2 regions of the Eubacterium sp. Marseille-QA0814 genome follow, and region 1 is predicted to be linked to the other one. Evidence: a T-box and tRNA genes for the amino acid it is inferred to sense, from the RefSeq annotation. Region 1 holds a T-box; the other holds one or more tRNA genes.

Region 1 (6,370 bases):
ATAGAGCTGCAAAAGAAACTGATCAGGTAGAATATAACAGAGTAGCTTATGTTGACAACAAGAAAGTAGATGATTTGTCAGGAGAAGAGCAGGATATTAATATTTTAAGTTCAAATGAAGGACTTACAAAGACTTTTTCAGACAAACTTACAGGTCATAAGAGTGGCGAAACAGTTACTGTTGAAGTAAAAAATAATAAGGAAGTTAATGATTTTTCGTTAGCAAATAAAGATTATAGCAGTAAAACAGTTGTATTTAAGTTGAAAATTACATCAGTTAATAAGTTGACAAGAAACAAAATTACTGATAAATGGGTAAAAGACAATTATTACGAAGAACGTGGAATTTCAACTGTAAAAGAATACAACGAATGGATTTTGGAATACATCAAAGAAGAAATTATCAAGCCGGAATTATGGCAGAAGGCTTTGGAAAAAGTTAATTTGAAAGCTATTCCATCAAAATTACAGCAGGAAGTAATTGATTCAATGAATGGTGGTGCAGAAGCTCAGGCTGAATATGAAAGCCTTTCTCTTGATGAATATAAGAAGAGAGAAGGTTTAGATGACAAGACTATGCAGGAGAATTATAAGACAGAATTAAAGTCTGAATTATTAATGTGGCAACTTGTAAAGGACTTAAAATTAACTGCTAGTAACGACGAAATTGAAGAACAGTACGAAAATTCATACGCAGATGCAAATTTGGATAGTGTAGAAGAGATGAAAAAGCTTTATACTAAAGAGGAAATCAAAGAAGTTGTTTTATTAGATAAAGCACAGAATTACGTTTTCAAAAATGCAAAAATTAAATATTCTTATAAAGTAAGAAAATAATTTTATGTAATATGAAAATCATCGGAAATTCTTAAAATCCAAAGGGTATTGGTAATATATATTGATTTTGGCAGGTGTAAAAGCTTGCCAAAATTAATGCAAAAAAGTCGTGGAAAGAGATTTTCCTATAAAGAAAAAACAAAGAAAAAGATTTTTGAAAATTAATAAAAACTTTTGTTGACAACTTATTATTGAATGTTATAATGGGAAAAGTAGAGAGTGTCTTAGGAAGATACTTATACTGAATAAAACGTTGAAGAGGACAGTAGGTTATCCGGAGGGTTACAGAGAGAGATGTCTAGGCTGGAAACATCTTACAGAAAGATAATTGAAGACTACCTTGGAGTGGCTCTAATCAAGCCCGGTGACTCCGTTATAGTCCAAATGAGAGGCTTTTGTTTTGAAAGCAATCAGGGTGGAACCGCGCATAATACGTCCCTGTTTATGGAAACATAAACAGGGACTTTTCTTTTTGAAAAAAATGTTTATGTTTTACGTCAAAACAGAAAGGAGAAATATGGCAAGGCCATAAGTAGGAAACATGAAAATTACATTAAAAGATGGATCAGTAAGAGAATATTCAGAAGCAATGACAGTAAACGATATAGCTTTTGATATTTCAGGAGGATTAGGAAGAGCTGCATGTGCAGGAGAAGTAGATGGAGAAGTTGTAGATTTAAGAACAACTATTGATAAGGACTGTACATTAAATATTTTAACATTTAAAGATGAAGCAGGTAAGGCTGCTTATAGACATACAGCATCACATGTATTAGCAGAAGCTGTTAAAAATCTTTTCCCTGAAGCTAAATTAGCAATTGGACCTTCAATTGATGATGGTTTCTATTATGATTTTGACAGTGAACCATTTTCAAGAGAAGATTTAGATAAAATCGAAAAAGAAATGAAGAAAATTATCAAGTCAGGAGCAAGACTTGAAAGATTTACACTCCCAAGAGAAGATGCAATTAAATATATGGAAGATAGAAATGAACCATACAAGGTAGAGTTAATTAAAGATTTACCTGAAGATTCAACAATTTCATTTTATAGTCAAGGTGAGTTTGTAGACCTTTGTGCAGGCCCACATCTTATGAGCACAAAGCCAATTAAGGCATTTAAGCTTACATCATCATCAATGGCATATTGGAGAGGTGATTCAGACAATGCAAGACTTCAGAGGATTTATGGAACAGCATTTGACAACAAAGATGCTTTAAATGAATATCTTGAAATGTTAGAAGACCAGAAGAACAGAGATCACAACAAGCTTGGTCGTGAAATGGAATTATTTACAACTGTAGATGTTATTGGTCAGGGATTACCTTTGTTGCTTCCAAAGGGTACAAAGATGATTCAGAAAATGCAAAGATGGATTGAAGACTTAGAGGATAATGAATGGGGCTACATGAGAACAAAGACTCCACTTATGGCTAAGTCAGACTTATACAAGATTTCAGGACATTGGGATCATTATACAGATGGAATGTTTGTGTTAGGAGATAAGGAAAATGACAAAGAAGTTCTTGCTCTTCGTCCTATGACATGTCCATTCCAGTATTATGTATATAAAGCAAGTCAGAAATCATATAGAGATTTGCCATGTAGATACAGTGAAACATCTACATTATTTAGAAATGAAGATTCAGGAGAAATGCACGGATTAACACGTGTACGTCAGTTTACAATTTCAGAAGGACATTTAATTGTTCGTCCTGATCAGATGGTAGAAGAATTCAAGGGTTGTCTTGCACTTGCAAAATATTGTTTGGAAACATTAGGTGTTGAAGAAGATGTAACATATCATCTGTCAAAATGGGATCCTGAAAACAAGGAAAAATACATTGGTGATGCAGATGTTTGGAATGAAACAGAACAGGATATTAGAAATATCTTAGACGAACTTGGTATAAACTACACAGAAGACGTTGGAGAAGCAGCTTTCTATGGACCTAAGGTAGATATTAATGCAAAGAATGTATACGGAAAAGAAGATACAATGATTACAATTCAGTGGGATGCTTTATTAGCTGAACAGTTTGATATGTACTATGTGGATCAGAACGGTGAAAAAGTTAGACCATACATTATTCACAGAACATCTATGGGATGTTATGAAAGAACTTTAGCATGGTTAATTGAAAAATATGCAGGTAAGTTCCCAACATGGTTATGCCCTGAACAGGTAAGAGTTCTTCCTATTTCAGAAAAATATGAAGAATATGCTCAGTCAGTAGCAAAGGCATTAAAGGAAAGACATGTAGATGTAACTGTAGATTCACGTTCAGAAAAGATTGGTTACAAGATTCGTGAAGCACGTCTTGATAAACTTCCATACATGTTAGTTGTTGGACAGCAGGAGGAAGAAGACGGTACTGTTTCAGTAAGAAGCAGATTTGCAGGCGATGAAGGTGTAAAACCTCTTGATGATTTCATTAATCAGATTTGCAAGGAAATTGATACAAAAGAAATTAGAAAAGAAGAGTTCAAAGAAAATCAAAAATAATAAACAAAAATAGAAAAATAAGATTTTTGTTAAAAAAAGTATTTAGGCTTTTTGAATAGAAGTAAAAGAAATCTCCATACTATTAATAATCGGTTTTCCGAAAATAAATAGTATGGAGGTTTTTTATGACTGTTTTAAATTGTGATGTTAAAAATTGTTATTTTAACAAAAGTTCAAAATGCTGCAAGGATGGTATACAAATTGGAGGTACAGATGCCACAATTATGGATGCCACATATTGTGAAGATTTTAGAGAAAAAACTAACAGTATGACAAATACAGTTGAGCATTGTAACTGCGGTCCGGAAACAAAAATGGACGTAAAATGCGATGCGGTACATTGCACTTATAATGATAATTGTATGTGTCACGCAAAGGAAATTACAATTGATGGAAATGGTGCAACACACCAGAGCCAAACAGAATGTTGTAGTTTTGAATGTACCTGCTAAGTTAAAAAGAAATATTTTAAAAAAATTATTTCTATAATGTTTTACCTATAATTTTTTGATAAATATGTGTTATAATCTAGGTTGGGTAAAATAAAAAATATAAATTTTGGAAATTGTAAATTAATTAGAAATATCTAAAAAGTTAGAATTTTCATAAAAGTTGTAATTTTTTTAAAAAGTTGTTGACAATGTTATTCATAAATGATAACATATTGTCTGTTGAGAAAAGAAAGCAGAGTTATCCACTCTCACCCAGACGCAAAGGCGAATCGAGGTTTAATATTAATTTTGAAATTATTTAGTGGATAGTCTGTGCAGATTATCCACTTTTTTGATAGTCTGCTATCATAAAGAATTATTTATGGAGGTGCAATACTATTAGCGAGTTAATGATCAACGGACAGATTAGAGACAGAGAAGTCCGCGTAATTGGAACAGATGGAGAACAGTTGGGAGTTATGTCTGCCAGAGATGCTCAGAAATTAGCTGACGAAGCAGAACTTGACCTCATCAAAATTGCTCCAAAGGCGAAACCTCCTGTATGCAAGATCATGGACTATGGAAAGTTCAGATATGAGCAACAGAAGAGAGAAAAAGAAGCAAAGAAGAAACAGCATGTTGTTGAAACTAAGGAAATCAGACTTTCACCAAACGTTGAAATGAATGATTTAAAGACTAAGGCAAACAATGCTAGAAAATTTATCACAAAAGGTGATAAGGTCAAAGTAACTTTACGCTTTAGAGGAAGAGAAATGGCTCATATAGGTAGTAGTGCACATGTTTTAGACGACTTTGCAAAGATGCTTGAGGATATTGCTCAGGTAAGCAAGGCGGCAAAACTTGAAGGCAGAAACATGACAATGTTTTTAGAAAAAAAGCGTTAAGCTTTTAACATATTTAAGGAGGAATTAATCATGCCAAAAATTAAGACAAACAGAGCAGCTGCAAAACGTTTTAAAAAGACAGGAACAGGAAAGCTTAAAAGAAATAAAGCTTACAAATCACATATCTTAACAAAGAAGACAGCTAAGAGAAAGAGAAATCTTAGAAAAGCAACAACAACTGATGCTACAAATGTAAAGAATATGAAGAAGATTTTACCTTATTTATAATCTGAAGTAGGAGGAAGAAGAAATGGCAAGAATTAAAGGCGGAATGAACGCTAAAAAGAAACATAATAGAGTATTAAAGCTAGCTAAAGGTTATAGAGGAGCTAGATCAAAACAGTACAGAGTAGCTAAGCAGTCTGTTATGAGAGCATTAACAAGCTCATACGCAGGTAGAAAGCAGAGAAAGAGACAGTTCAGACAGTTATGGATTGCAAGAATCAATGCTGCAGCTAGAATCAATGGTCTTTCATACAGCAAGTTCATGTATGGACTTAAGCTTGCTGGAGTTGAAATGAACAGAAAAATGTTAGCTGAAATGGCTGTTAATGATGCAGAAGGATTTGCAAAATTAGTAGACGTAGCTAAAGGAAAATTAGCATAAGTTTTATTATTCTTATAAAAAGAAGACCGAAAGGTCTTCTTTTTTTGTGTAATAAGAAACGTTCCACTATGGATGGGTACTTGCACGAATGGAAAAATGTTGCTAAATAGGCACGCGCCGGTAACGAAGCTTCAGCGGCAGCTTTATAGCAATTATAGTTGTTATTACGATTTTTGTTAATTTACTTGCCGGAGTTGTTACATCTAATTAAGCCTGGGCAAGTTATAGTTGTAATTGTTTTGCTTGTAGTTTTCGTAGGTGGATATTTTTTGATGGATAGTCATGTGAAAAAGAAAGAAAAACACGAAATTAACAAATAATGGTGGAAAATGGACCATAGAAAGTGATTCATCAGTAAATGTAAGCAGAAGTACAATAAACTCTGAAATGCTATCAAAATTAGTGGAAATTGATGCTTCTGATAAAATAAGCAGTCCCAGTGATATAAAGGATTATGGATTTACCAAAAAGAACGAAGAAATTACAGGAAGTACAAATAACATTACTGTAACAGATTCAAATGGTAAAAACTACGAATTTATTTTGGAAGTGTCAATCCGTATGATTCAACGCTTTATTATATGATGGTTAAGGGAGACGATAATGTGTATACTGTATCTTCTGATTTAAACGAAAGCCACAGCTAAAAAATAGCTGTGGCTTTTTGAGTTATAACAACTCTTATTATGCAGCTAGTGGGACTTGAACCCACACCCAAGGTAATATGGACATGAACCTGAATCATGCGCGTATGCCAATTCCGCCATAGCTGCCAAGCATATTAGTGTTTGATTCATATAAATATTTACTACATTTTAGAGAAAATATCAAGAGTAAATATTAATAAAAGCAAGTACAAATATGTTAATATACTTAAAAATAAGCAAAAAAAATACCTTGATAACTCAAGGTAACAAAAAAATAAAATGCGGAAGATGGGACTTGAACCCACACGATCGCATTGATCACAAGATCCTTAGTCTTGCTCGTCTGCCAGTTCCGACACTTCCGCATACGTTTCAAACGCAAGACATATAATACCATGTGTTTTTAAGTGTGTCAACAATTTTTTACAAAAAAGATGA
Region 2 (6,370 bases), 340 kb from region 1:
ATTCTGCATCTGGTATTTAACACCATCTCTAATTGTGTAGCAATATTTTACAATATCTTCTATATCAGAAGTTTTTTTAGGCATTGCTGTTACTGCAAAATCATAATCACCTTTTCCTTTTGTCCACTCTTCGCTGTAACCAAATATATTCTCAGGAACAATGTAAACGCCCTGGTATTTATCTTCGCCCTTGCCATAATCTAAAACACCAACAACCTTACATTTTTCCAGATCCTTAGTATTCTCATCATCTCCTGTATAAACAGTAAAAGTATGTGTTTTCAAGTATTCTAATTTTTCTTTAAGAGTTGTCTCATGGTTTTCATCAAAAGTAAAGCTCTTAATATCAACAATTATTTCGTTGTTTGCAAGCTTATCTTTCTTTCCGTCAAGCCATGTAACGTCATTTAAATCTATGTCGTCAATTGTTCCAATATACTCACCATCTACTGAAGCCTTATCATCAAATACATTTAAGTATGAGTTCATCATCTGAACAAAATTAGGAACATCGTTTTTGATTTCAGCAAACTTTTCGCTACTTACAACTGCCACAGATGAAAGACTGTACTGTTGAATTTTTCCAAGTTCATTTCCTAGCGCATACAATGCTAAATTTTCTGCAGATGAATTTCCTTTTAAATCCCCTGACAAATCTTTGTATCTATTTAAATCAACCTGTGTATCAAAAATTCCGACAACTTTATATTTTGATTTTCCGATAGCAATTTCTTTTCCAACTAAATCATTGTAATCATTAATCTTTATTGTCTTATTTCCATTTACATAACCAGCTTTTTTGAAAGTTTCAAAAACATATTCACTTAACGCAATGTCGTTGTTCTTTCCTTCCGGTAGTTTTCCCGCAATCATTTTGTAGTTGTACTCTTTTAATTTCTTGTTATCAAGAGTAGTAAAACCTGACACTGAATTTGCATATGCACAATATGAATCATTTTCAGTTAATTTTACATTTGTGTCGATGTTACCTAAAGTCAATTCTTCATTTGGTGTTATAACCCCTGTGAAATTCAAACCTGTCTCTTCGTTGATTTTTTTCAAATCACCTTTTGATAAATAGTTTCCGTATTCGTTCCAATAGCTGTATGTGCCATCGCCTACTTTAATTGATTTGGAAACAGTAGCGTATTTTATTTTTGAATCAACAATTGATTTTGTACATGTTTTTATATGGTTGTAATTTCCAAAAGTATCAGCTAAAGCAAACAATGTAAACGCCACAAATGACAGTAAAATTGTAATTGTCAATCTAATCTTTTTGTGTTTTAAACTACTTGCACCAATTTTAAATGCATTTTTCAAAGGTAGTTTAGATTTGATTAACTTAAATTCTCTGTCCTGATATTTAATTTTACTTTCGTCTGTTTTTACAAACTCTCCTGTGCTACCGCCCTGATTTTCGTTAGCAACCTTAATGTTTAAATTGCTATTAACTCTATCAATATATTCGTTAATTTTTATCCTGTCATCTTCAGTTAAATGATAGCCTTTTTTTACAACAACTGTTGTGTCGTTAAACTGTAAATTATCTTCATTTATTTTACGTTGCTTTGCTACAATCTTCACTGACTTTTCCATATCTTCAATGATATTTCCATCTGCCAATTCGATAATTCTATCACCATAAGTTTCAGCAAATTCTCTGTCATGTGATACAACAATTACCAGTTTCTCTTCTGACAATTTCTTTAATGTATCCAAAACCTGTTTTCCTGTTTTAGAATCCAAAGCTCCTGTAGGCTCATCTGCCATAATAATCTGTGGATTCTTTACCAAGGCTCTTGCTATAGCCACTCTCTGTTTCTGTCCACCTGACAATTCGTTTGGCTTTCTATCTCCGTACCCCTCTAAATCAACCTTTGTTAAAATTGAATTGATTTCTTCATCAGATGCTTTTCGTCCCTGAAGTTCAATTGCCAATGCAATGTTTGCTCCAACGGTAAATTCTTCTAAAACGTTGTATTCCTGAAAAATAAATCCAACGTATGTATTTCTGTAAGAATCGAAATGACTTTGGTTAAAGTCTTTAGATGAAACACCTTTAATAATTATTTCGCCTTCATCGTACTTATCCAAGCCACCTAATAAATTTAAAAGTGTAGATTTTCCACTTCCTGATTTTCCTAAAAGAAATACAAGTCCTTTCTCCGGGAACTTAATAGATACCCCGTTTAAAGCATTGACAGAAACACCTTTTTTTGTTTTGTATACTTTCTTTAAATTTTTTGTTTCTAGCATTATAATTCCCCTTTATTTTTTTCTTTTCCTCTATTGTATTACCTGTGTATTAATTGTACTATTCTGATTAATACAAATAGTTTATAACACATTTTATCCCCTCCGTCAACAAAGTTTTTGTTTTTTATTTTATAACTTAAGTATTTATTACATTAAAAAGAATGTCGCTTGCGACATTCCAAACACCAAGTACGTGCCCTCCCACAACTATTTTCTTCTCGCACCAGTGTACCTCCCTTGTGGAACGTTTTTGTTTAATAAGAAATTCCTTTAGAATTTCTTATTAAACAAAAAAAAAGAGACTCAAATTATGAGTCTCTCTTATGTACGTGAAAGGATTCGAACCCTCGGCCTTCTGGTCCGTAGCCAGACGCTCTATCCAACTGAGCTACACGTACGCACAAGTCACATTTTAGCGACATTGCTTATTTTACATCATATCCTTTTCTCTGTCAACCAGAAATCAATAAAAATACGAAAAATTCAAAATAGGTAAATATATGAAAATTCGAGAAATCCTAACTCAACCTTCATAAACTAAAACTTAATAAATATACGGACTTTTATCAACTATAATTTAATCTTACATGAAAAATAATATTAAAAGAATACGAATACTATTTTATTATATTCCAATTCAAATCTACTCTTGAATTAATTCCCCTTACAGTTCCTCTGTCAGAATACTGCCACATTTGAACATTTGGAATACCACCATCATAAAAATTCTTTGTATTATGTGTCCATCTTGCAAGCCATACTCCATAGTCAGATATCTTTTTGTAATACACTGAATATTTCAAAAAGTCCATGTAAGAATACACACTGGTATCATAGCCTCTATTTTCCAAATAATCGCAATATGTTTTGATTATATTTGTATTGGATTTCTTGTACTTTCGTTTATTTCTATATCCATTTTCAAAGTCAAAAGCGATTGGATAATCAATGTCGCCATAACTTTTTAGCATTTTATATGTAAACTTAGCTTCATTTTTTGCTTCCTTGTTATTGTCAGCATAACTATAAAGGTATAAACCTATCTTGATTCCATTTTTCTTTGCATTCTTATAATTGTAATCTAGCTGCTTATCAACAATGCCACCTTTTTTTGTTCCATAACCAAGTCTAATCATAGCAAAAGTAATTCCAGCTTTTTTAACTTTTTTCCAGTTAATTCTTCCATTATGATATGAAACATCTATACCTTTTAAATTACCGGCATAAGATGATTTTGTATAAGCACTTTTATAAATAGTATCGTTTATGTTTTCTACTACAGCAATTCTATACTGATACTTTTTTGACTTTGAAGCATCATAATCCTTATAGGAGCCGTTACCATCTGCTAATTCCGTTATGTACTTCCACTTACCGCCACTCTTTTTTCTATATAAAACATAACTTGACGCACTATCATTTAAATCCCATGTTACAAACTTGTAGTCTTTAAAATCCACAACGCTTACGTCCTTAACCCCTAGAGGTTTTGCAACTATTTCTGCTGAAACATACGAGTAATTTCCATAAGATTTTTTATTATGCTTTTTATACTTTAATGGTCTGATTTTATATGTATATTTTTCTCCTGTCTCTATATCATCATCTATGTATTCTAAAGAAGAAGTATAATCGACGTTTTTAAATGTTCCATTATTTACGCTTCTATAAACAATATATCTGTCATATTTCTTTTTAGACTTCCACTGAAGTTTTGTTCCCTTTGTTGTTGTAGAAAGCTTAGTAATTGTAACATTTGTCTTTAATTGTTTTCCATAAGCTTTTGTTGAAGTGCCAAACACTAAACATGTCATAGTTAGCACTCCGGCTGCCGTTGCAATTCTTCTTAATAGTTTATTTTTCATTTTTCTCTCCTAATTTATTAAAATAATTTACGTGTATTGGCGACAACTCGCATCCATAGTAGATTTTGTGTAACAATAAATTTTAGAGAATTTCCTATTACACAAAAAAGAGATATCACATGGGTGATATCTCTTATGCCGGTGACCGGAATCGAACCGGTACTGTGTTGCCACAACAGGATTTTAAGTCCTGCGCGTCTGCCAGTTCCGCCACACCGGCTTCCTTGATTATCTTTCGATAACCTAGTGGGACCTACAGGGCTCGAACCTGTGACCCCCTGCTTGTAAGGCAGATGCTCTCCCAGCTGAGCTAAGATCCCTTTTCTTTGATATTACTATCTGCTGGTTCTTTAAGTTTTTCTTCTTTTAGTGGACCTGCGGGGACTCGAACCCAGGACCGACCGGTTATGAGCCGGTTGCTCTAACCAACTGAGCTACAGGTCCATTTCTTTAAAGCCGATGAACGGACTCGAACCGTTAACCTGCTGATTACAAATCAGCTGCTCTGCCAATTGAGCCACATCGGCTTATTCATTTTTTCTTCAACCCTTCTGCTTCCTCAGCAGAACCAAGTCTTTCTTGCCACTAAATTCTTTTAGTCTGCGTGACTCCTACGGGAATCGAACCCGTGTTACCGCCGTGAAAGGGCGATGTCTTAACCGCTTGACCAAGGAGCCATTTCCTTCGTACCATATAGTACAAAAAAACTCCCCGAGTAGGGCTCGAACCTACAACCCCTCGGTTAACAGCCGAGTGCTCTACCATTGAGCTATCGAGGATTATTTTCATCAGATTTTATCTGAACTATGAATGCATTGTACATTCAAAACCACACACTGAAAAATTTCACATCCGGAGATAACTCCTCTTTCCTTCCTTCATGGATAAGCCCTCGACCTATTAGTATCAGTCAGCTGCATGCATTACTGCACTTCCACCTCTGACCTATCAACCTTGTAGTCTTCAAGGGGTCTTAATTCTTACGAATGGGATATCTCATCTTGAGGGGGCTTCACGCTTAGATGCCTTCAGCGTTTATCCCGTCCCGACTTGGCTACCCTGCGATGCATTTGGTAATGCAACAGGTACACCAGAGGTCAGTCCATCCCGGTCCTCTCGTACTAAGGACAGCTCCTCTCAAATATCCTACGCCCACGCCGGATAGGGACCGAACTGTCTCACGACGTTCTGAACCCAGCTCGCGTACCGCTTTAATGGGCGAACAGCCCAACCCTTGGGACCTACTACAGCCCCAGGATGCGATGAGCCGACATCGAGGTGCCAAACCACTCCGTCGATGTGAACTCTTGGGAGTGATAAGCCTGTTATCCCCAGGGTAGCTTTTATCCGTTGAGCGATGGCAATCCCACTTTATACCACCGGATCACTAAGTCCTACTTTCGTACCTGCTCCACCCGTCGGTGTCACAGTCAAGCTCCCTTATGCCTTTGCACTCTGCGAATGGTTTCCGACCATTCTGAGGGAACCTTTGAGCGCCTCCGATACTCTTTCGGAGGCGACCGCCCCAGTCAAACTCCCCACCTGACATTGTCCACCAGCCGGATAACGGCTGCATGTTAGAAACCCAATACTGCAAGGGTGGTATCCCAAGGGTGACTCCACGAAAACTGGCGTTCCCGTTTCCTAGTCTCCCACCTATCCTGTACATACAATATCGAATCCCAGTATCAAGCTAGAGTAAAGCTCCATGGGGTCTTTCCGTCCTGGCGCAGGTAACCAGCATCTTCACTGGTACTTCAATTTCACCGGATGCATTGTTGAGACAGTGCCCAAATCATTACGCCTTTCGTGCGGGTCGGAACTTACCCGACAAGGAATTTCGCTACCTTAGGACCGTTATAGTTACGGCCGCCGTTTACTGGGGCTTAAATTCAAAGCTTCGCATTCGCTAACCTCTCCTCTTAACCTTCCAGCACCGGGCAGGCGTCAGCCCATATACATCACCTTACGGTTTCGCATAGACCTGTGTTTTTGCTAAACAGTTGCTTGGGCCAATTCTCTGCGGCCTACCTTCGTAGGCACCCCTTATCCCGAAGTTACGGGGCCATTTTGCCGAGTTCCTTAACAATGCTTCTTCCGTCGGCCTTAGGATTCTCTCCTCATCCACCTGTGTCGGTTTACGGTACGGGTACAATATACACAATAGCGGCTTTTCCTGACAGCCAGCTCACCAGCTTCGCTACTTATAACTTCGCTACACATCACGTCTTCAGATTGTAAGGCGG

What was found. The T-box of region 1 lies ahead of thrS (threonine--tRNA ligase). A T-box ahead of a tRNA ligase gene usually reads a tRNA of that ligase, here a tRNA-Thr.
Region 2: it has a tRNA-Thr gene. The T-box ahead of thrS (threonine--tRNA ligase) is inferred to sense a tRNA for this amino acid. The anticodon was not compared.

What each region holds. Positions count from the first base shown of each region.
Region 1 is NZ_CBCPMG010000001.1:381,040-387,409, forward strand. It holds gene ACQY63_RS01755 (FKBP-type peptidyl-prolyl cis-trans isomerase) at 1-836, shown strand, start outside; T-box leader at 1,081-1,279, shown strand; gene thrS (threonine--tRNA ligase) at 1,378-3,342, shown strand; gene ACQY63_RS01765 (DUF1540 domain-containing protein) at 3,468-3,794, shown strand; gene infC (translation initiation factor IF-3) at 4,184-4,678, shown strand; gene rpmI (50S ribosomal protein L35) at 4,709-4,906, shown strand; gene rplT (50S ribosomal protein L20) at 4,929-5,285, shown strand; gene ACQY63_RS01785 (hypothetical protein) at 5,673-5,870, shown strand; gene ACQY63_RS01790 (hypothetical protein) at 5,867-5,932, shown strand; tRNA gene ACQY63_RS01795 (tRNA-Leu) at 5,973-6,058, opposite strand; tRNA gene ACQY63_RS01800 (tRNA-Leu) at 6,213-6,297, opposite strand.
Region 2 is NZ_CBCPMG010000001.1:42,942-49,311, reverse strand. It holds gene ACQY63_RS00275 (ATP-binding cassette domain-containing protein) at 1-2,259, opposite strand, end outside; tRNA gene ACQY63_RS00270 (tRNA-Arg) at 2,584-2,657, opposite strand; gene ACQY63_RS00265 (glycoside hydrolase family 25 protein) at 2,877-4,124, opposite strand; tRNA gene ACQY63_RS00260 (tRNA-Leu) at 4,261-4,344, opposite strand; tRNA gene ACQY63_RS00255 (tRNA-Val) at 4,372-4,444, opposite strand; tRNA gene ACQY63_RS00250 (tRNA-Ile) at 4,495-4,568, opposite strand; tRNA gene ACQY63_RS00245 (tRNA-Thr) at 4,579-4,651, opposite strand; tRNA gene ACQY63_RS00240 (tRNA-Glu) at 4,730-4,801, opposite strand; tRNA gene ACQY63_RS00235 (tRNA-Asn) at 4,832-4,903, opposite strand; rRNA gene ACQY63_RS00230 (23S ribosomal RNA) at 5,005-6,370, opposite strand, start outside.